3 regions of the Lysinibacillus sp. fkY74-1 genome follow, and region 3 is predicted to be linked to each of the others. Evidence: riboswitches for the same ligand, from Rfam matches in the RefSeq annotation. Region 3 holds a riboswitch; each other region holds the start of a gene.
What was found. A riboswitch is a leader RNA that binds a small molecule or an ion and turns the genes downstream of it on or off. The one in region 3 is predicted to bind S-adenosylmethionine.
Positions count from the first base shown of each region.

Region 1: it holds a riboswitch for S-adenosylmethionine, as region 3 does, so the genes downstream of both, metA (homoserine O-acetyltransferase MetA) here and ACE1MS_RS21305 (cyclase family protein) in region 3, are expected to answer to the same signal.
Region 2: it holds a riboswitch for S-adenosylmethionine, as region 3 does, so the genes downstream of both, ACE1MS_RS01730 (O-acetylhomoserine aminocarboxypropyltransferase/cysteine synthase family protein) here and ACE1MS_RS21305 (cyclase family protein) in region 3, are expected to answer to the same signal.

Region 1 covers NZ_CP170173.1:2,481,284-2,488,905, reverse strand. The annotation lists gene ACE1MS_RS12080 (diaminopimelate dehydrogenase) at 1-16, shown strand, start outside; gene ACE1MS_RS12075 (YhdT family protein) at 708-971, shown strand; gene panF (sodium/pantothenate symporter) at 971-2,416, shown strand; gene ACE1MS_RS12065 (TSUP family transporter) at 2,462-3,232, opposite strand; gene ACE1MS_RS12060 (TrmB family transcriptional regulator) at 3,360-4,142, shown strand; gene ACE1MS_RS12055 (hypothetical protein) at 4,164-4,547, shown strand; gene ACE1MS_RS12050 (nucleotide excision repair endonuclease) at 4,593-4,964, opposite strand; SAM riboswitch class I at 5,167-5,276, shown strand; gene metA (homoserine O-acetyltransferase MetA) at 5,375-6,310, shown strand; gene ACE1MS_RS12040 (endospore germination permease) at 6,366-7,622, opposite strand, start outside.
Region 2 covers NZ_CP170173.1:345,940-353,561, forward strand. The annotation lists gene ACE1MS_RS01715 (succinate CoA transferase) at 1-972, shown strand, start outside; gene ACE1MS_RS01720 (DASS family sodium-coupled anion symporter) at 1,055-2,536, opposite strand; gene ACE1MS_RS01725 (glycerol-3-phosphate acyltransferase) at 2,737-3,369, opposite strand; SAM riboswitch class I at 3,525-3,638, shown strand; gene ACE1MS_RS01730 (O-acetylhomoserine aminocarboxypropyltransferase/cysteine synthase family protein) at 3,756-5,060, shown strand; gene ACE1MS_RS01735 (hypothetical protein) at 5,390-5,776, shown strand; gene ACE1MS_RS01740 (homoserine dehydrogenase) at 6,249-7,235, shown strand; gene ACE1MS_RS01745 (hypothetical protein) at 7,301-7,531, opposite strand.
Region 3 covers NZ_CP170173.1:4,303,855-4,311,476, reverse strand. The annotation lists gene ACE1MS_RS21335 (DUF4272 domain-containing protein) at 1-1,022, shown strand, start outside; gene ACE1MS_RS21330 (erythromycin esterase family protein) at 1,067-2,476, opposite strand; gene ACE1MS_RS21325 (hypothetical protein) at 2,638-2,991, opposite strand; gene ACE1MS_RS21320 (DUF2225 domain-containing protein) at 3,014-3,697, opposite strand; gene ACE1MS_RS21315 (Cof-type HAD-IIB family hydrolase) at 4,022-4,795, shown strand; gene ACE1MS_RS21310 (DedA family protein) at 4,887-5,483, shown strand; gene ACE1MS_RS21305 (cyclase family protein) at 5,513-6,250, opposite strand; SAM riboswitch class I at 6,339-6,445, opposite strand; gene ACE1MS_RS21300 (hypothetical protein) at 6,546-6,947, opposite strand; gene ACE1MS_RS21295 (AraC family transcriptional regulator) at 7,110-7,622, opposite strand, start outside.

The DNA.
Region 1 (7,622 bases), 1.8 Mb from region 3:
TAAAGAATTATTATAATTACAGAACTAAAACCCGATTATCATTGATTTGATAATCGGGTTTTTTATTTATCTCCATCAAAACTATTAAAATATGGTAAACTGTCAATCATTTAATAACCTGAATTTTTGTAACCTTACACTAACGGAGGTTATCGTTTACATGACAGATATTATCATTGAATCTAAATGTATAGCTCCAAATCCATCCAATTATTGTATTAATCGAGCAACTCTTATGAGAACATTAATAAAATGTCATCAGCATACATGCACACTTATTCATAGTGGAGCAGGATATGGCAAGACAACCATCCTCACTCAATTTCTATACCCGAATCTCGACGTTTTTCTTGGTATAGTATTTCCGATGAAGATGATACAGTTTTACCCTTTTTAAGGCATCTTTTTCTCAGTATACAGCAAATTGTACCTAATTTTGGTCAGACATTTGATACATGGGACCAATTATCTCGCTTTCCAAAATGGAGGAGCTCAATCGCTGGTACAAGCTGTTTATCAATTGCTTATGTAACATAGATAAGCCACTCCTAATTGCTCCGTTGTTGGCTATGAGGATGCCTTTCCAATCATAGGAAAATTAAAATCGTCAATTAAAGCGTAGTAAAGTCAAGGACGCTTATTTGTCCACATCTCTTCCCATCAGACCAACATATCAGTAAAATAGAGTAGGTTAGGGGGATTGTCTTGTGAAAGATCAACGCTTTAAAATTGCGCATCGAGAGGCACTTATTGGAATTGGACTAGTCCTTGTGAACTTTGCGATTTGGTTTGGCTTTGCATATGGACTAGGTGCAGGGGATCCCGCAAATTATTCGTATGTTTTGGGTTTTCCTGCTTGGTTTTTCTATAGCTGTATCGCAGGGACAGGCTTTATGATCCTGCTCGTCTGGATCGTTATGAAGCTCTTCTTTAAAGAGGTTCCATTTGATGATGGGGAGGAGGAGCGCTAATGCACTGGCAAGTTGTATTTCCATTGCTATTATTTCTAATTATTATTTTTGGAATTGGACTCTGGGCCAATAAACATGTTCGCTCCTCTAACTCGTTTCTACAGGAGTATTTCCTTGGTGGTCGAGAAATGGGTGGATTTATTCTAGCGATGACCATGATAGCTACCTATGGTAGTGCGAGCAGCTTTATCGGAGGGCCAGGAGTAGCTTATACGAAAGGACTTGGCTGGGTGCTACTTGCCATGGCACAGCTACCTGCGGGCTATTTTGTCCTGATGATTTTAGGGAAGAAATTTGCTATTATTGCTCGTCGTTACCAAGCTATTACGCTCATTGACTTTTTACGTGAGCGCTATAAAAGCCATGTCATTGTCATTCTGTCTGCTATTAGTATCATTGTCTTTTTATTTTCAGCGATGATGGCACAGTGGGTAGGGGGAGCCCGTTTAATCGAGTCTTTAACAGGCTTACATTACACGGCAGCATTGTTTATATTTGCGATATCAGTATTAGTGTATGTTATCATTGGTGGCTTCCGAGCAGTTGCTTTAACAGATACTGTTCAAGGTACGATAATGGTCATTGGAACTGTTATTTTATTAATCGGAACTATTATTGCAGGTGGAGGCATCGATAAAATTATGTCCTCGCTGGTCGCAGAAAATCCCCATTTTGTATCTCCATTTGGAGCAGAAGGGGATTTAACGCCTCTGTATGTTTCAACGTTTTGGCTATTAATTGGTGTAGGTGTGGTGGGACTTCCCCAAATTGCCGTGCGTGCGATGAGTTATAAAGATTCTAAAAGTATGCACTTAGCGATTATTATTGGTACGATTGCTATTGGGACCATTATGTTTGGGATGCATCTAATTGGTGTGTTAGCACGACCTGTCCTACCTGGCATCGACATTGGTGATAAAGTCATGCCACTCTTAACATTGAAGGTGCTGCCGCCATTTTTAGCAGGGATTGTCTTAGCAGCGCCAATGGCCGCTACCATGTCCACTGTCAATGCATTACTTATGCTAGTAAGCTCTACGGTTGTCAAAGACATCTATCTAAATTACATGAAGCCACAGGCAAGTGATGCCGAAATTAAACGCGCAAGCTTTATTGTAACGACTGTGATTGGCTTAGCAGTGATCGTCTTTGCACTCCATCCACCTGATTTATTAGTGTGGTTAAATTTATTTGCATTTGGTGGGCTTGAGGCAGTCTTTATTTGGACGGTAGTTCTCGGATTATACTGGAGGAAAGCAAACAAATATGGCGCCATTGCGTCCATGATTTCAGGTATGGCTTTATATATTTTCATCGACCGGTTCTATCCTACGGCCTTCGGTATGCATACCGTTACGATTCCAATTGTAGCTTCCCTTATTATTTTTGTAATCGTAAGTCTTGCTACTAGTCATAAATTTAAGGACGAGCACTTCCTCATATAATGTAAAACAACGCCGCAAATTTTGGACTGTGGCGTTGTTTTTTTATTAATGAATCATATAATCGTAGGCATTTTTTGCAAGGAGTGTCATTGTCACAATAATAAAAAGCGTCCGGACAAAGCTGCTTCCTTTTTGAATGGCCATACGAGAGCCAAGCATAGCCCCTCCAATTTGAGCAACCCCCATGACTAAACCATATACATAATGGATTTGACCTAGGTAAGCAAACATACAAACACCTGCCACATTACTTGCTAGATTTAAAAATTTCGCATTTCCTGCCGCCTTTAAAAAATCAAAGCCAACAAGCAAGAAGCTAAAGATTAAAAATGAGCCCGTTCCTGGGCCAAGAAACCCATCATAAAATCCAATAGCAAATAATAGCATCATAAATAAAAATAAGTGGGTTTTCGACAGATTTTTTACCGTTGAGACAGCGCCCCAATCTTTTTTAAAGATTGTATAAATCCCAACAGCTGCCAGCATGATAAGCATTAATGGTTTTAGTAGAGCTGGGTTAATTAAATGAACAGTCCATGCACCACATAATGATCCAATGAAGGCGAGAGGGAAATATTTCAGCACAGATCGAATTTCAAGCTGACCAGAACGGTAAAAGGAAATGGTCGAAGTAAGTGAGCCCATTGCGCCTGCTAACTTATTGGTTGCCACAGCGGCGGCTGGATTTAGGCCAACAAACAATAGAGCTGGTAAGGAAATTAAACCGCCACCTCCAACGACTGAATCGATAAATGCCGCCAGAAATCCAAACGAAATTAAAAGTATTAGAATATGTACATCCACATCAAAAACCATGTCTTACACCTCATTTTAATTAGTTACTACTGAAATAGTAACTAATTTATTTAAAGCTGTAAAGCCTAACTTTTTCATTGGCAAATGTTCACAACAGTAGCCTATAATAAAAATATGGAGGGATGATATGGATGAATTAATCGCCCAATTAAAAGAACTGGGATTGACAGAATATGAGGCAAAGGCCTATACAGCACTCGTACAAAATAGTCATGTCAGTGCCTATCAAGTTAGCAAAAACTCTGGGATTCCAAGAGCTAGAATCTATGACATATTAAATGGTCTTGTTGAAAAGGGATTCGTACTGAAAGAGGAAACGGCGGATCAAACGACGTATTCTTCTATTCCTGTCGAGATGTTTTTGCAGCAAATTCAACAGCGCTGGCAATCAAATTTTACATCGATTAGTGATCAGTTAGAAAAACTAGAAATGAAAGAACAGGAAGCGGAATCTAAAGTATTAATGCTAAAAGGGAAGCAGACGATCGTTAATTATTGTCAAACCTTATTAAAGAAAGCAGAGACAAAAGTCATCCTATCGATGTGGGAAGATATGTACGATACCTTACGTGAGGATATTGAAGAGGTATCTCAGCATGTGGAGGTGCATGGCATCACTTTATATGTCGAGGAACATCTAGCATCTATAGACATGCACAGAGCCACACACTATACGAGAAAGACTTCTACACCTCATTGGTTTATTTTATCGGTTGATGGTCAAGAAATGATTTATGGTCACTCGCCATCCAACCAAGAAACCGCATTTATAACGAATGACCCTGTGCATATTTATTTACTAGAGGATTATATTTGGCATGATGTTCTTATCAATAGACTAGTAAAACGCGATGATAATGAACTGGAGGACTGGATTGCTAAAGAACGTAAAGCATTTTTCTTAGAGTAGTTATAAGGGAAGGGGAGCATCTTGAAAAAATGGATGTTGCCAGTATTACTTTATTTATTAATGATGGGTGGATGTGATTCTGCACCGCTGCCAGTTTTTCCTAAGATTCAGGAGCTAACAATTATTCCTGACCATATCCAACAACATATTATAGCTACAGACAGAATTCAGTTATTGTATGAAGATGACGTGACGTACTATCTTGTCATGTTTTCAAAAGGAAATGTGCTAGCAAGTGTAGCAGCTAATGAAAATAGGTTAGTCATTCATTTCAAGGAAGGAAGCGAGCAAAAGAAAGAAGCTCTACCCTATGTCTATGCCATCAACAAAAGCGCGGAGGTGACTATTATCGAACTGTATATTAACGGCAAAAGCATGCCGATAGATCGTATTACCATGCTGTAATAAAAAACCGAAATCCCTAAAAAGAGATTTCGGTTTTTATTGATATTAATAAAATACTTTATCTACATTGTATTTGGAGCGGAACGTATTAATCGCATACGTTTCATAAATTTCACGTTCCATAGGATCTTCTACTTCATAGACTTCAATTTTGAAGACCTCGTCACGATAGTTTTTCATCGGAGATACATTGTCTTCAAAATGTTTTTTTATGCGTTGGCGAATTTTACGTGCTTTGCCGACAAATAATAACTCATTCTTTTCATTATAAAATAAGAAAATGCCGCCTTTATCACGTGTGATTTTGTGGAAGTCGATGAAACCAAAGTATGGTGTAATTGGGACATCACCTGGTTTTACATCTTGTTCGCGTTGGCGAATAACTACATCTGGTTTTGGAAATTCAATATTAATCAAAGTATTCACGTTCCTCTCTATTACTAAAGATATATGGTAACATAATAGCGGCATGTTTACCATAAAATTTCATGTAGAATAACCATATACAGCAAGCTTAGTGTTTATCAAATGAATGTAGAACATGCATGGGAATAACAAAATATTCTATGAATTATTGATATTCTAACTAGTCCATGTTACAATTCAAAATAATTAAATAATCTTATCAAGAGAAGCAGAGGGATTTGGCCCGATGACGCTTCAGCAACCTCTAACAAATGTTAGAAAGGTGCTAATTCCAGCAAAGGTTTTTCCTTTGAGAGATAAGAGTGAACGTGAAAAAAATCCTTCTCATTCTATCTCATATGGAATGTGGAGGATTTTTAATTTTTTTAGAAAAAGGAGCAAAAAAGAGAGGGGAATGCTAGATGCCAATTAATATTCCGAAAAATTTACCTGCTGGGGAGCATTTACGTGAGGAGAAAATCTTCGTGATGGAAGAGGATCGTGCGAGAACACAGCAAATACGTCCATTAAACATATTAATTTTAAATTTGATGCCCGAAAAAGAAAAAACGGAGCTACAATTATTACGTTTACTAGGAAATACACCATTACAGGTCAATATTACTTTTTTAAACACGGCTACTCATGAATCTAAAAATGTCAGTAAATCTCACTTACAATTATTTTACACAACGTTTAACCAAATTCGTCACCGACGTTATGATGGTATGATTATTACTGGGGCACCTGTAGAAAAAATGCCATTTGAAGAGGTTAACTATTGGCAGGAAATTGCTGAAATTATGGATTGGTCTAAAAAGAATGTGACATCCGTGCTACATATATGTTGGGGGGCACAGGCTGCGTTATATCATCATTATGGAATTGGAAAAATAGAGCTTTCTGCTAAATGCTCCGGCGTTTATTCTCATGTGATTACTGATTTAACAGTGGATTTAGTACGAGGCTTTAGTGATTTATTTACAGCCCCTCATTCTCGCTATACATCTGTCTCGATTGACGAGGTTCGCAATCATCCAGACTTACGCTTATTATCCTATTCAGAGGATGCAGGTGTGTTTATCGTGCAATCTAAAGATAATAAAAACATTATGATTACAGGTCATTTAGAATATGATGCGACAACACTGGCTGATGAATACAGTCGCGATGTTGCCAAGGGCATTGATATCAACGTTCCAGTAAACTACTTCCCAAATGATGATCCAGAAAAGGAACCGATGAATACATGGCGTGCCCATACACATTTATTGTTCTCCAACTGGTTGAACTACTATGTATACCAAGAGACACCATATGAATGGGACTTTGTGGACGAAATTGAATATCATATTTAAATAACAATGAAAAAGTCTAATTTCTTCGCTAAGTAGCTGAAGGAATTAGACTTTGTTATTCTAAATTCTTCTTGTCAGAAACCGTAATATCTGGTTTAGCCTGATCGTTCTGATTGGAATCTGTAGCAGCATCGTTAGTTGGATTATCTTGATTGGCATCCATATTATTAGGTTTCATCTGATTATCTTGGTTGGAATCTGTAGCAGCATCGTTAGTTGAATTATCTTGATTGGCATCCATTTTGTCAGGTTTACTGTGATTATCCTGGTTGGAATCAGTAGTAGCATGGTGAGTCTGATTATTTTGATTGGCATCCCTATTATTAGGTTTTATCTGATTATCCTGGTTGGAATCAGTAGTAGCATTGTTAGTTGGATTATTTTGATTGGCATCCCTATTATTAGGTTTCATCTGATTATCCTGGTTGGAATCTGTAGCAGCATGGTGAGTCTGATTTTCTTGATTGGCATCGCTATTATTAGGTTTCATCTGATTATCTTGGTTGGAATCTGTAGCAGCATGGTGAGTCTGATTATCTTGATTGGCATCGCTATTATTAGGTTTCATCTGATTATCCTGGTTGGAATCACTAGCAGCATCGTTAGTTGGATTATCTTGATTGGCATCCCTATTATTAGGTTTCATCTGATTATCCTGGTTGGAATCAGTAGTAGCATGGTGAGTCTGATTATCTTGATTGACATCCCTATTATTAGGTTTCATCTGATTATCCTGTTGGGAATCCGTATTAGCGGGATTAGGTTGATTTCCTTGATTAACATCCGTATTACCACCCACATCAGTTACTTGCTCCTGATTAGCCATTTCAGCCGCATTCCCTTGTGATTTTCGATTACGTATGACGGCAACAATTAGTAGCAGGATAGGTAATAAAATGGTAAAAATAAATGAATAGATAGGCCAAATTTCATTATTATAATTGTCGGAATGGACAATATCAGGATGAATAATTTGCGAAAGACCAATCATAATAATACCCATTGGTAAGATAAGTGGGCGGTGATCCTTCAGTTTCATAATTTGTGCAATTCCCACAACCGTTGTATAGAAATACATAAAGGTTCGAATAAAAATAGATGTAATCCACATAAAAGCCATGATAATTTCAATACGCTGTAAAAAGTTGCCGATCGAGATTCTCTGTGCTAAAGCATAGCTAGGAAAAGTTCGGGAAGCCGTATTGGCTGCCCCTAATACTAGTATGCAAAGGGTAATCAATGTTACTAAAACAAATCCACCGAGAATCGTGCCTATGTAAAAGCCTTTCTTTGAGGATTGCTGGACATTCAC
Region 2 (7,622 bases), 630 kb from region 3:
CCTGCACAACAAGGGAAACGTGACCCAATTCCTTTACAAAATGTGTCTGATCGTCTTGGTACAATTGGTATTCCATTAGACTTGAATAAAGTAAAAGGTATTGTAGTTTCTGACATTTTAGATGCCCCATCAACAATTGTTCCTGCTGACGAGGAAACAGATATTATGGCTAATCACCTGTTAAACTTCCTGCGTGAAGAGATTAAAGTGGGCCGTTTAACAACAAGCTTGCGTCCAATTCAATCTGGGGTTGGATCAGTGGCGAATGCGGTATTACTTGGATTTAAAGATTCTGAGTTTGAGAACTTAGAAGTATTCTCAGAAGTACTTCAGGATGCAGTATTTGAATTAATCGATGCAGGAAAAGTGAATTTTGCTTCTGCTACTTCCATTACCCTCTCTGAACAAGTAGGAAACCGTGTTTATGGGAACTTTGAAAAGTATGCGGATAAATTAGTATTGCGTCCGCAAGAAATTTCAAACCAGCCAGAAATCATTCGTCGACTCGGTTTGATTTCAGTGAACACAGCATTAGAAGTTGATATCTACGGAAATGTTAATTCTACGCATGTTTCTGGTACTAAAATGATGAATGGTATAGGGGGGTCTGGTGACTTTGCTCGCAATGCGCGTTTGGGAATTTTTGTCACTAAATCCTATGCAAAGGGTGGCAATATTTCGAGCATTGTCCCAATGGTATCGCATGTGGATCATACAGAGCATGATGTTGATGTTATCGTAACAGAGCAGGGAGTAGCTGATTTACGAGGGCTTGCTCCAAAGGAACGTGTGGGACTAATTATTGATCATTGTGCACACCCTGATTATCGTGAGCAGCTATGGCAATACTTTAATGACGCTAATGAGACAACTGGTGGACATCATACACCGCATGATCTTGAAAAAGCGCTGTCATGGCATGTCAATTACGCAAAAAGTGGAACAATGAAAGACCCAGCTTTATCAAAATAGAGTTCTAATACAAAAGGCCTTGAAGGACAGCTGCTCCCTCAAGGCCTTTTAGTTAATAAATCTATCTAAGACGATTAATGCTTTACAATAGGCCAATCCATTTCCAATAAGTTGCAGAGAACAGCAGAATTAGGAGGAAGCCGAGAATCGTTAATGGAATACCTGATTTCAGGAAATCCTTTGTTGTAAATGCTCCTGTACCGTAGGCAAGCATATTTTGTGGTGCGCTAATTGGCAATAGGAAACCAAAGCTAATAACAAATTGTTGGACGATAACAAAACCAACCTGATCTACATTAGCAGTTAATGTGGAAGCTAACACGATAAACACAGGTATAAGTGCAGAGGCTAGGCTTGTTGCACTGGCAAAACCTAAATGAATAAGAATATTAAATAATGTTACGATAGCAATGGTAGCAAGAATTGGCATTGTATCTAGACCGAGTGAACCAAAAACTTTATCTGATAACCATGATGCACCTTTTGTATTCAGTAAAATAGTTCCGAGCATAATACCAACTGCAAAGACAATGATTGTTCCCCAAGGAATATGAGGTTCAACTTCCTTCCACGAATAAACGCCGATTTTAGGCATTAGTAGAACAGCAATGGCGATAATTGTAACCGTTGTTGTATCAAATGGATGGAGCTTGCCTTCCGTAGCCCAGAAAAATAGTAAAATTAATGATGTAATGATCAATCGAATTTCAGGTGCTTTTAATGGTCCAAGCTCAGCAAGCTGTTTCTTGATGACTTCTTTACCACCATCAATATTGCTCGTCTCAGGCTTAATAAGCGTAATCATAATGAAAAATAAGGCTACTGACATAATAATCGAGAATGGGGCAGCATAAAGTAACCAAGCACCCCATGAAATATTTACATTAAATTGCTCTTGGATGAAATTTAAAGCAACCATATTTTGCGCTGCCGCAGTTTTAATACCGATATTCCAAATGGAAACGGCTTGTACAGAAGTAATAACAAGCAAAGCAGCAAGTCGACTATCACGCGGTAAACCAAATGCTGCGACCATTCCAAGAAGTATAGGGACTACTGCGCCAGCACGTGCAGTAGCTGAAGGAACAAAAAATGCAAGGGCAATGGAAACTAATATAGCACCGAAAACAATAGCTTTTGTTTTTGTTCCTACAAGTGAAAGAATCCAGAGAGCAAGTCGTTTATGCAAATTGGTAATTTGCATAGCTGCTGCTAGAAAAAGAGCAGCTGCTACTAGGGCGACAGCAGAATTACTAAAACCACTTAATGATAGTTTTAAGGCGCTAGCGGTACCTAGTTGTGCTGTGGGATCATCCATGGAGGGTGCAAGACCTAGTAAAACGGTGACGAGTGCAATAATCATTGCAGAGCTAACAGGATATGAAACGGCCTCAGTTACCCAAAGGATGACCGCGAAAGCTAAGATGGCTAAAGCGCGCTGCCCAGCTACAGGTAACTCACCGTTATTAGGTAAAAAAATAATAATAATTAATAAAGCAAAAGCCAACCCAATCCATAAAGGCTTTAGATTACGCTTCGTTGCTGCTTGTTTAGGTGAAGACATATTTTCTCATCCCTTCTACGTCTACGTAAAAATGACGGTTATTATCCTTAACATCGGTCAACAAAATGTTTTTTTAAGATAAGAATTCATCCATTTATTATATAGAATGAAAGGAAGAAAAATATGTCAGTTTACAGCTTTAATAGTAATTAAAGAGAAAATTTGTGGTCATAAAAAATACAAATCTCTCTCGGGAAATACTATTTCTTTTTCTTGAAGGCAGAAGTAACTTTAGGCTCTGTTCCATTGGTTAAACGTTTAATATTTTCAAAGTGCAAAATAATAGCAATACCAAAAAGTAGAATGGCAATAATGGTTGGGCCTAATCCAGGAATCCATAAATAAGTAGCGGTACAAAAAACGAGGTAAAACTCTAATACACCAACAATTAAATAGTTCGTTGCGAAAGATAAAATAACAAATAGAATAAGTGCAAATAAACCAATCTTCCAATCAACCGCAAGTAAAATTCCAATGATGGAGGCAGTTCCTTTTCCACCGTTGAAGCCCATATAAAAAGGGAAATTATGCCCCAAAATAACCCCTGCAGCTATCAAGTAGGTGAGGAGCCATATTTGTTCTGCTGTTAAATGTGTTGCATCTGCTAAATAAAAATGTGCACCGACGATGGCTACGACGCCTTTTCCAATATCGATAAGAGCTACTAAAACGCCATATTTCCAGCCGAGTGAAAGCGTAGCATTAGAGGCACCAGCATTGCCATGGCCAGCTTTTTTTAAATCAACCCCGGATAAAAATTGTGCCACTTTAGAGCCGTGAATACAGCCAATCAAGTAGCCAACAACTAGAAAAAAGATCACGGCTTTTACCATAAAAATACTCCTTTCAAATTTTTTTCTAAAATAGTGTATGCGTTCATATTACGTAAAAGAGCAGACAGAAGTTTCGGAAAAAATAAAATTTAGATGTTGACAGAAAAAAACTCTATGCTTATACTTTGTAACAACGATGGAAATTGAATCTCATACTCTTATCAAGAGCGGCGGAGGGATAGGCCCTATGATGCCCGGCAACCAGTAGGTGATGAACTTACTAAGGTGCTAATTCCTACAGATTCTTACTTGGATCTGGCAGATAAGGGGAGGAAAACTTGCAACCGCAACCCTCTTCTTAGCTGAAGAGGGTTTTTGTTTTCTACAGAAAAATCCTCCTCATCTCCGGTACCATCGTAAAAAAAATAACCAAATGGAGGTACACAATGACAAATTTTAAACCAGAAACACTGCTGTTACATGGTGGTCAAGAGCCAGACCCTGTGACAGGTTCTAGAACAGTTCCTGTCTACCGTTCAACTGCTTTCGTTTTTAAAGACACTGCTCATGCGCAACGTCTTTTTGCCTTAGAGGAAGCTGGAAACATTTACACACGAATTACGAATCCGACAGTGGATGTTTTTGAAAAGCGTGTGGCTTTACTAGAAGGTGGAACAGCAGCAGTAGCACTTTCATCTGGTGCAGCAGCTATTGCATTTTCTATTTTAAATTTAGCTAGAGCAGGTGATGAAATTGTAGCTGCTAGTTCTTTATATGGTGGTACGTATAATTTATTCGCTAATACATTACCAAACTATGGTATTAAAACGATTTTTGTAGATGAAACAAACCCAGAAAATTTTAAGGCTGCCATTACCGATAAAACAAAAGCTGTCTTCGCTGAAGTTTACGGTAATCCAAGCTTAAAGGTTTTAGATATTGAAGCAGTAGCTAAGATAGCACATGACCACAGCTTGCCATTAATTATTGATAGTACATTTGCTTCTCCTTATGGTTCCACACCTATTGATTATGGTGCAGATGTGGTAGTTCACTCAGCAACTAAATGGATAGGTGGTCATGGTACAACTTTAGGTGGTGTTGTTGTAGACGCTGGTAAGTTTGATTGGACTAGTGGTCGATTCCCAGGCTTTACAGAGCCGGACGCTTCTTACCATGGTTTACGCTATGGAATCGATACAGCCTCTGCAGCTTTTGCTACAAAGCTACGTGTACAGTTGTTACGTGATTTTGGCCCAACATTAAGTGCAGATGCAGCTTTCAATCTATTACAAGGTTTAGAGACGCTTCATTTGCGTATCCCTAAACATAATGAAAATGCTTTAGCTGTAGCTGAATATTTACGCAACCACCCATCTGTGGAGTATGTAAATTATAATGGCCTTGAAGATTTTCCAACACATGAGTTGGCGAAAAAATATTTAAAAAATGGCTTCGGTTCAGTGCTTACCTTTGGCATTAAAGGTGGACGTGAAGCAGGACGAAAGCTTATTGATCATGTAAAGCTGTTTTCACATGTGGCAAATGTAGGTGATGCTAAGTCGCTAATTATCCATCCAGCATCTACTACGCATCAACAATTATCAGCAGATGAACTAATTCAAGCTGGTGTAACCGAATCGCTCATTCGCCTATCGATCGGTTTAGAGGCAGTGGAGGACATCATTGCAGATTTAGAGCAGGCTATTACTCAGGCAACAGCAGTAGCTGAACAAACAATAGAAGCTTAATATAGAATAGAGCGGTGAATGTTGTAGCGTTTACGTATTTTCTCATTCGAATAGCCTCATTTGGTATATGTTAAACGTTGCTACATCCACCAATTATTGCACCCGTTCATTGTCAGAACCTTTCAAAAAATAATACCGAGTATTTTTATATGCATTATTGACTTTGTTAAAACCTTGTTATATACTTGGAAATAAGTTAAGTGTACGGAAAAACCTCTTGGAAAAGGTAACTGTTTTCATAAGTGCTCCCCCACTTTTGAATAGATAGGAGAGTAGTTACATAGCCAGTGGCTACTCTTCAAAAAACTAATGATAAAGGAGTGTTTAAAATGGGTAATGTCTATAGTGCGCAAAACATTGCATCTTATTTAATTTATGAACTAAATGAAGGCCATGTATTTGTCAACAACCAATCCATTCAACACATCCTTACATTAGTAGAACGTAAATGGCAACAAATTTTTGGTCATTCAGCGTATCAGGAACAGGTATGCACAGATGATAATGGCTTTATGGTTAAGGAAGTTTATGAGACATATGAGAAGTATGGTGTGAGCCACATCCAGCTTCCAGCAACAGAATTTTATTTGAAATATGGTACATTTCAATTAGTGGAACGTACGTATGCAATACCAAATTTTACAGAAGAAGAAATTTGTATTGTTCAACAAGCTTTAAAACAATATCGTTATCAATTGCTTTCAAAAGCGAGCTAAAAAATCCCTCATATATTTAAGCTCATTCTCTGCTGCTACAGGGAATGAGCTTTTTTTATAGCGGTTTGATTATTTAGCTGGTTTATGGGTGTCTGAACATACATATATAATAGAAGAAAGACATCATAATTTGAATGCAAAGAGTCAATATTTGTTCAAATCTTATCGAAAAACTTAAAAAACGTATAGTAAAGGGAATGAAAACGATTTCCTTTGCACGTCTAGGGAAAACAAATGTCCTTCCTAGAAAGATTTTTCTTGTGTAAAGTATATATATACGTTACAATTTTCTTTAAGTTAAATTTCGAATTATTTGAATTTGTATTTGTTCTAACATGTACTGAATAACAAAATTTACCCCAAAAATAAGGGGTGGCTAAGGCCTGCGGTTGGTGTCAATCAATTTGACACAACCCCATGGAGAGATTGGCTTGATGAAACTGCGGAATGTAAGTTGGAGGGAATAATAAGAATGGCAACTATAAAGGCAGCGATTTTAGGATTTGGAACGGTAGGTCAAGGGATCTATCATATATTAAAGGAAAAGCGAGAAGACCTTAAAAATAAATTAGGTATTGAGTTGGAAGTAGCGAAGATTTTAGTAACAGATGCTAGTCGCGAACGTGTCCCAGGCACAGCACATTTAATGACTACAAGCATGGATGATGTTTTGGCTGAACCAGGTATGCAAGTAATATTCGAAGCAATTGTGAACGAAGAGCCTGCGTATAGCTATTTAAAGCGAGCAGTAGAGCATAAATGCCATGTTATTACTGCCAACAAAGTCATGTTTGCAAAGCGTGGATTAGAGTTACAAGAGCTTGCAAAAGCAAATGGTGTTTTTGTAGGTTTTGAGGCTACAACTGCTGGAGGAGTACCTGTTATTAAAACTATGAAAAATATATTACTTGTTAATGACGTAAGTCGTATACAAGGTGTTTTAAATGGTACGTGTAATTATATTTTAACCAAAATGCGAGCTGAGGGCTGGTCATTTGAAACAGCTTTAAAAGAAGCACAAAGTTTAGGTTATGCAGAGGCAGATCCGTATAATGATATTTCTGGTCAAGATGCCTTTAAAAAGTTAATGATTTTAAGTGCCTTGGCATTTGGAGAACAACCTGATTGGGCGGATGTAGAAGTGATTGGCATAGATAGTATATCAGCTTCGCAAGTTCATGAAGCATGTGAAAAGGGTCTACGTTACCGTCATGTAGCTGAGGTAGAAAAACTAGCTAGTGGGAAAATTGTAGCAAAGGTTGGTCCACAACTGGTTGATAAAGAACATCCACTTTATCCAGTCGATGATGTGTTCAATGCAGTTGCACTAGAAACTAATTATATTGGCACTTTAACCCTAGTAGGTCCTGGTGCTGGAATGTACCCAACAGCAAGTGTGATGGTAGAAGATTATGCTGAAATCATCGGGAAAAGGGCAGGGTTTGTTGTAACGATTTAATAATTATTGTTTTATAAAGTTAACCCGCCATTCAACAATATTCTATTGTTTGAATGGTGGGCTTTTTAATCCTCGTCTTTTACGTCAATATCCTCTGGTATGGGAGTAGATCTCCATATTTCGATTTCCTCTTTAATACGCTCCAATTGATTAAAATACGTACTAAATTGCCCACTATTTATGAGAATCATATTTCCATCGAAAACGGAACGGATGCGTCCCTCATAGACTAGGCGTAATATCTGTTCCTTAGACATACCTAGTTCAATAGCTGTTTCTTCAATTGTTTTGTACATACAATCGCTCCTTTAACTGTATTTATTATAACGTCCATTTAACCGAATGCATACTTGGAGAATGAAAATAGTAAAAATGTTAATTGTTTGA
Region 3 (7,622 bases):
TTAGGGTGATGTCTGAAGATAAAAACTCAGAATACTTTGTCAATAATATCCCTGGAATGATGAGCTATTACAACAGTATTCCATTTGAAGATAACCATTTAAAAGAATTAGTTTTAACGCAAATTTCTGTGTTAAATACAGTAATTGCGATCGAATGTGAAAAAGAAATAAAGGATGAACAAATGCAGTTATGTTTGAGCCTGCTATTAACCATTGGAGGAATTGGATTTTTACCAAATGGTACCTTGTTAGACAAAGAAGGTGCAGTCATTGTTTATCCTGATGGGCAATCAGGGCCATCTAACTTTAGGCCTTATGCTTGTACACTGAAGGTGAGGGGACAAGAGGTGACATCGGAAGAAGGTCATCAAAGAAAGAATAAAACGATAGCGTATTTAAAAGAAAACGGTATTCCATACACAGATTCACTCCCGCAACTTCCGCCAATTGGAGCTTGTCAGCTTAAAGCCAAAGAGGATATTGCTAGAAGAGCTGTAGCTTTACTAATTGTTATTCAATTTGCTTGTGATGTGGCACAAGGAGAAAATGTTGAAGAATCAAGAGATTTCTTCATCAATATGTTGCATAAATATGAAGTGGAGGCAAATCTAACGGACAATGAAAGGGCCTTTTTATATGATCAACAACCAAATGCACAAGACGCCATTAATATTTCATGGCAATATGAAGCTTATTGGATACTGATTTGGGTACTGGGATTTGTTAAAGAGCTTGATTTCCCTGATGAAGTATGTGATTGTGAGTACGCTATTCAAGTTATTTCTAACTGCGAAACGTTTGAGCAATTTTATCTTCAAATTATGATGCGTAGTCAGAAAGAAATAATGGATGAAGCCGACAAGATATTCAGATTACACTGGGCGTGCGTAAATAGTCGTATACAAGAACGACCGGCTCCTGTTGGAATGAATGAAAGTATTGTTATGGAAAGACGTAGAGCCTTATTCTGGTTGATCGGTCATCAAAATGAAGAGTGGGAAACGATATCAATGGATACTTAGAAAGTAATAGCAAACTAGGATACTAGTTTGCTATATTATAAAGGTTATTTTACATATGTGGGTTTATTCACCTTATCAATTAAAAGAATACCATCGTATTGATCTCGTGGAACAAGACTTTCTTGGATAACTCCCCAGCTATAGGATAAGCGAGGTTCAAACATCCATGAGTTACCACGTTCATTTTGACGATTACGTAAATCAATGAATGTGTAAGGTTCGTTGACTGACGATACAATATCTTCTATGGATCCTTTTATAGGTGGTAAAACGGCCATCGTCTCGCCCATATTATTGGCAGTCTCTCCGCTTGTCATATATAGACCTATTACATAGCTGTATTTTTTGTAGATATCCGGTAAACGTTCACCCATTAATTTAACTGGATATGGGGAGCCCATTACGTCTGATTGTGCCTTGCGAATATGGTCATTATGCGCCCAAACGATAAACTTTTCGGTTGGACAAACTTCCTCAGCTAGCCAAAGTAAGTTCTCCATCATTGCCTGATCACGCCACTCCATTGTTTTTAAAAATGAATCATATTTATTTTGCTCCATCTCGATGTTGGACTGAATTGTTAGCTCTACATATTCGTCTGCCAAACGGATACGGTCTGCTAAAGTGCGCTCCATCAATTTTACTATTTGAAGTTCATTCGGATAAACCTTTTGAAGCTCTTTTTCTTTCTGTTGAACTTGAGATTTTACTTGTTTATATACGTTGATAATAGCTGTTTTTTCTTTCTGGTAGCCTTTTAGATCTTTGCTAGAGCTCCACTCCGCGAGTTGCTTCTCCGCATCCCTAAACTGCTTAGCCAATTGTGGGGTTTGCAACCAATCCCCATTTGTAAATGCCCCTTGCTGTTGAATATCAAAGCCTGCTAGAACAAGAGGCTTCTCTGTAGCTTGAGTTGTTTTTGCATATTCAAAAAGAGGTAAAGTTTCTTTTGTCCACCATACTCCAAAAATAGCATCCTTCATTGTTTGTTGAGCAGCTTGTTTGTCAATTTTTCCTTGGGCATTCATGACATCGCCAAGACCACTTTCAAAGGCTAAAACATTGTAACCCATTTCTTGATGTAAAAATTGTATTAAACGTGTTTTAACGAGATTAAACTGTGCCACTCCATGAGAGCTTTCTCCTAAAAAAACAATGCGTTTATCGTGTAATATCGGCTTGAGCATCTCTAAATCCTCGAATTTATTAGAAGGGATTTTTTGCGAACTAGCTGGCTCTGGCTCAATGGAAGTCAAGCTGTAAGCATGATCATTCATCCATTTTTTCCAATCCTCTAATGTTTCAGTAGTAGTTCTAGCCTGTTGAACCACTCCGTATTTTTCCTGCTCCTTTAACGCAGGGGTAGCCGCTGAAGCACTTGCTATACCACTAAATACGATTAAGCCTGTCAGTGCTGTGTTTAATAAAGCTTTCCATTTTCTATAACTTTTCATTAAGAATCAGCCCTTTTCTTTATGTTAATCTCCTAAGTATAAGGGGCTAAGTTTAAAGCATAGGAGAAGTTTGTTTAAATTTTGTTTAAATTTGGACTGATTATAAAAAAGAAAGCATCTCCATTTGTAAGGCAAGAAATACAAATGGGGATGCTCAATAGCTATTTATAATGATACGTACTAGCTCTAACATGGTTACGTTGAATTTGGTTAAACCATGCCCGATCCTTTTCCTCTTGATTTAGGGTGCCAATAATAGAGGAGGAGCAGCTCACGCAAATTTTCGCTTGAGTAATTTGTCCACATCTTTCACAAGGTGCTCCTAAATTTGGGAAAATGGAATTTTTTAATTTTCCGGCTTTGACCCATTTGTACAGTAGCTCAGATGATACACCTGTCAAAGTCACGACCTCTTCGTTTGTTAAATAACGATTATTTTTTCTTAATAAAAAGTGATGTAGCTCTGAAAAGATATCCTCTTCTCTCACATCTATCTTTTTTTGAAATAGCAACATAACTAGTCATCTCCTCGATACATCAATGAATGCTTTCATTAACTGTTATAGGTTGTTCATCATATTTATAATTTTCCCAACGATTACGTGCTAGCTTTCGATATTTTGGCGAGACGTTCCTATCAGCAATTAACCTTGAAAATCCTTTTTTAGCTTCTGTCATATCACCAAGTCGGAGGCTTAGCTCGGCATGTAAAAATTGAATTCGCTCTCCACCTTCCTGATTAGAAGCAAATGATTTACTGTAAAAATCTCTAGCGGCAAAAAGGTAGCGTTTTTCTGATTCTTCATCGTTTTTTATACGATATAACCAGGCAATTTTTAAGGCGAAATTAGCCATCAAAAGCGATTCTTCCATTGATGCGCGAGATACTAAGTAAGCAAGCTTAAAGCTTATAATGGCATCATCGATTGTACGCTCTTGACAGATACTCATAGGTTTCTGTAGCTCTTTAATGTATAGTTCATCTATAAGCTGCATGAAAGGTCCGTATGTACGTGTCATGGATTTATGGAAGGCAAAGCCACAATGTGGGCACACGGCAACTTCATACAGCAAAGGGTTAAGACCATCATAGACGGGCATGAAATCTGTTTGTTCCTCGATAATTTTATATCGATTTGGGCGTACTTTATACGTTGTAAAATGCTTTTTGCAAAATTTACAATCTACGCTACTTTCATAGTAGTAGATGTTAAATGCCATAAGAATCAACTCCTTTGCATGCTCAATAATATTATTTCTTTTGTTCTATTTATACATAATCAATAATCGTTCAATGTATTTAATTCATTATCTTCCATTTTAACAATTCTGTGTTCTTTGGTATACTCCTTTGGAATTATAAAATTAAAAATAATACTCGTTTTTTTAGTTAAATATCATTAGAAATGTGCTTGTAATAGTATTTATCGGTGTAGTTAAAGTAAGTTATATAGTTACCGAAAAGTTTGTCGAATTATGTACAATTTATTTAATGGACGGTTCGAATTGTATAGTTCAAAAGTTTACTATGAGAGGGTGGAGCAGATGACGTATAAAATAGTATTTTTTGATGTGGATGGTACACTAATCAATTATGAGAATGGTGCTGTGGAGGAAAGTACGAGGCAGGCTATTCGACTATTACAGGAAAAGGGAATCTATCTTGTGGCTGCGACAGGAAGACCGTTGTCCATGTGTGAAGAGCTGAAAAATTTAGGGATTGAAACCTTTATTACGGCGAATGGGGCATATGTGAAACACAAGGATGTTGTGATACATAAAATTCCGATTGAGAAGGGCATTGTTCAAAATGTTCAAGCTTTTGCACAGCAACATCAGCATTCCTTAACATTTTTTACAGAACAACTTACGATGAATGATATACAAAATCCATTAGCCTTAAGCGCGATGCAAGAGACATTGTCTTTATGTGATTTTCCAGTTAGAAAAGAAAGCATTATGGATGAAGAGGTTTTTCTTATGTGCCTTTATGCTGATGAACAGGCTGAAAAAAGATTAGCTCGTCAATTTTCGAATATATTACGGCAACGATGGCATCCTTATATTGTGAATGTTTTACAGCAAGATGTGTCCAAGTCGATAGCCGTAAAGGCTGTACTGGATTATTTTGAGATTAATGCTAAGGATGCCATAGCTTTTGGAGATGGAGAGAATGATATAGATATGCTAGAGCTGGTTGGCCTTGGGGTAGCTATGGGGAATGGGAGCCAAGCTCTAAAAAATGTTGCAGATTTTGTTACAAAGAAATCCATTGAAGGCGGCATAGATTTTGCTTTACGAAAGCTGCACATTATTTAACGATATGGAAAGGAAGTAAAGTGGAGGCTTGAGAGACTCTTTTGGTATACAGTTATGAGTATATAGAACAATGTATTAGGTGGGATGAAAAATGGCGCAGCATGTGCAATCTCTAATTGAACATTACGGGTATTTTGGCATCATCGTGATCCTAATTGGAGGCATTGTTGGGTTGCCACTTCCCGATGAAGTATTTTTAACTTATGTAGGCTATAGTGTTTATCGAGAAAGCCTTGGACATATCCCAGCTTTAGTAAGTGCTCTGATTGGCGCAATGGGGGGGATTACTTTAAGCTACTATATCGGCCGTCGATTTGGCTTACCGCTCTTGCAGAAATATGGGCCAAAGATTCATATAACTGAGCAAAAAATTGAATTTACTAAAAAAATGTTTATGAAAGTGGGGCCTTTTTTATTAATTGCTGGCTATTTTATTCCTGGTGTACGCCATCTAACAGCCTATATCGCCGCTATCAATAATTATCCATATAGGAAATTCGCTTTCTTTGCTTATACAGGGGCATTTATATGGACTTTTACATTTATAACCTTAGGAAAAGTGCTAGGAGAGAAATGGCGATTCGTCGGTTACTATTTATCTCATTACAGTATGTACGTCATCTTGCTGTTTGTCCTAGTCATGTTAATTATTTATTATTTATTTAAAAAAAGAAACGTACAAAAGTAAAAGTCAGTAGGATTCCTACCGACTTTTTGTTATGGCAATATGGCAAATGAACGTACAGGGAATCCAGATGCTTTTTCAGGCTTGGGTACTATATTAAAAATAATAGCACCTTTAGGAGGTAGCTTGTCTAAATTAGTCATGAGCTCAATTTGATAAGTGTCTTGATTGAGGACAAAATATTCACCAACCAATTGGCCACTTTGACGAAAATCAGTGGCAGAATCAGTATCAAAAGTTTCATGACCTATTGCACTTACTTTACGTTCCTTGAATAGAAATTGTAAGGCCTCCAAGCCCCAACCTGGAAGATGATTATCTCCATTGACATCTTTATTACTAAATGCCTCTTTATCTGGCCAACGCTTACTCCAATCTGTTCGCAGTGCCACAAATGTACCTTCTTCAATCTGTCCATAGTGTGTCTCGAATTCTAGAATATCTTGTACACTGAGTGTAAAGTCATGATTACTAGCAGCCTCCTGTGATTTATCAATGACGATAAGCGGAAGAACAAGCTCCTTTAGTGCTAATTCATCTAGAAATCGAGTATCTCTTACAAAGTGAATGGGTGGGTCAATATGTGTTCCATATTGTCCAGGAAAAGAAAACTGCTGTGCAAAAAATCCATCATCATGCGAGAATAATGTTTCAAATTTAGCATCTTCAAACATGAAAAAATGAGGTGAGTCTGGGCCGAAGGTATGTGTCAAATCGACCCACTGTTTTGATTTTAGTAAGTGCAATGCTTGTAAAAGTTCGTTAGACATTAAATTCCCTGCTTTCTAAAAGTAGTAGTCAATAAAAAAGAGTCCTCAATCGAAGAGGACTCCCGGAATCAAACATAGGTAGTGCGTCTTCTCATCTTTCAGGCTTAAATTTTGCCAATAGGAATTAGCACCATACTGCTTGAGCTGGTTGCTGAGACTTCATCGGGCCGATCCCTCCGTCTCTCTAGATAAGAAATAGGATATAAGAATTTTCAGAAATAATAGTATAAATACTTTAACATATATTTTTATAGTTTACAACTTTGATAGGATTACAGGGTTAAAATTAATTTACTTACCAATTCAAAATTAACGTTACTCGACAGCAGGCACTATCCATAAGCTGTATTCTAAAATTATCTGGTGTATAGTTGGTTTCAAATTTTGTAGTAATGCCTGTGGATGTAATTAATTTTTCGACCTCTGTTTTATTTGAAAGCTGTGCAGCATTCTTTAAGTCATGTGCAAATTGTTGAGAACTATCAATTTTATCTGTAAGTAATTGTGCCTGCTGCATAATCGTCTTTATCCGCGTAGCTGAAGATATTAATTTTTGTGTATCAACAGGGGGAAAGGGACTATTACTAGTCGGCATTGCTAAATGTTGTGAAAAGGTTCTAGCTGCAAGTTGATGGTCTGTCGATGGTATCGGGTAATGGTAGGGGTGAATAAAATAAGGATAAGGATTATAATACAAATCAATTCCTCCTAGCCAGAAGCTGATATCTTATCTTATGTATCATGATCTTTTTAGGTGTTTGAATAACGCCATTCCTGTACTGAAGTGTTAATATACTATGCTGAATGGTATGCCACACAAACTAAAAAAGGAAGCGATGGAGCGCTTCCCTTTTGTTCTTTAGCCAAGAACGTTTAATACATCATCTATTTTTTTGCTATGTGACAGGATTCCATAATTCATCCACGTTAAAAAATCCACCTCATAGACACAGTTTCTTTTAACAGCCCTTAGGTTTTTCCACATAGAGGATGTTAAAATAGTACGCTCTTCATTCTCATAAATGGAGTGTTGCTTGTCGAAGGTGATAAACAAATGATCAGCGTCTAGTTGTTGCAGCTGATTTGAAGTCAGATGAGCTTTACGCTGATTAAGCGGTATTTTCCACACCAATGGATCAGGCGTTAAGCCTAAGTCACGGTATAGAATTGGCCCTGTATAACCGCAATCAGGGCCAGCATACAGTGTAATGCCAATGGCTGAAATGCGAAGAAATGCCACACTTTGTCCGTAAACGGATCTACCTAGAATTTTTCGAGCCCTCTGTACCTTGTCCTCATATTCCGTAATAATATCTTGCATCATAGCGGTTTTCCCTGTTAAATCTGCAATTTTAAATAGAGTCGATTGCCA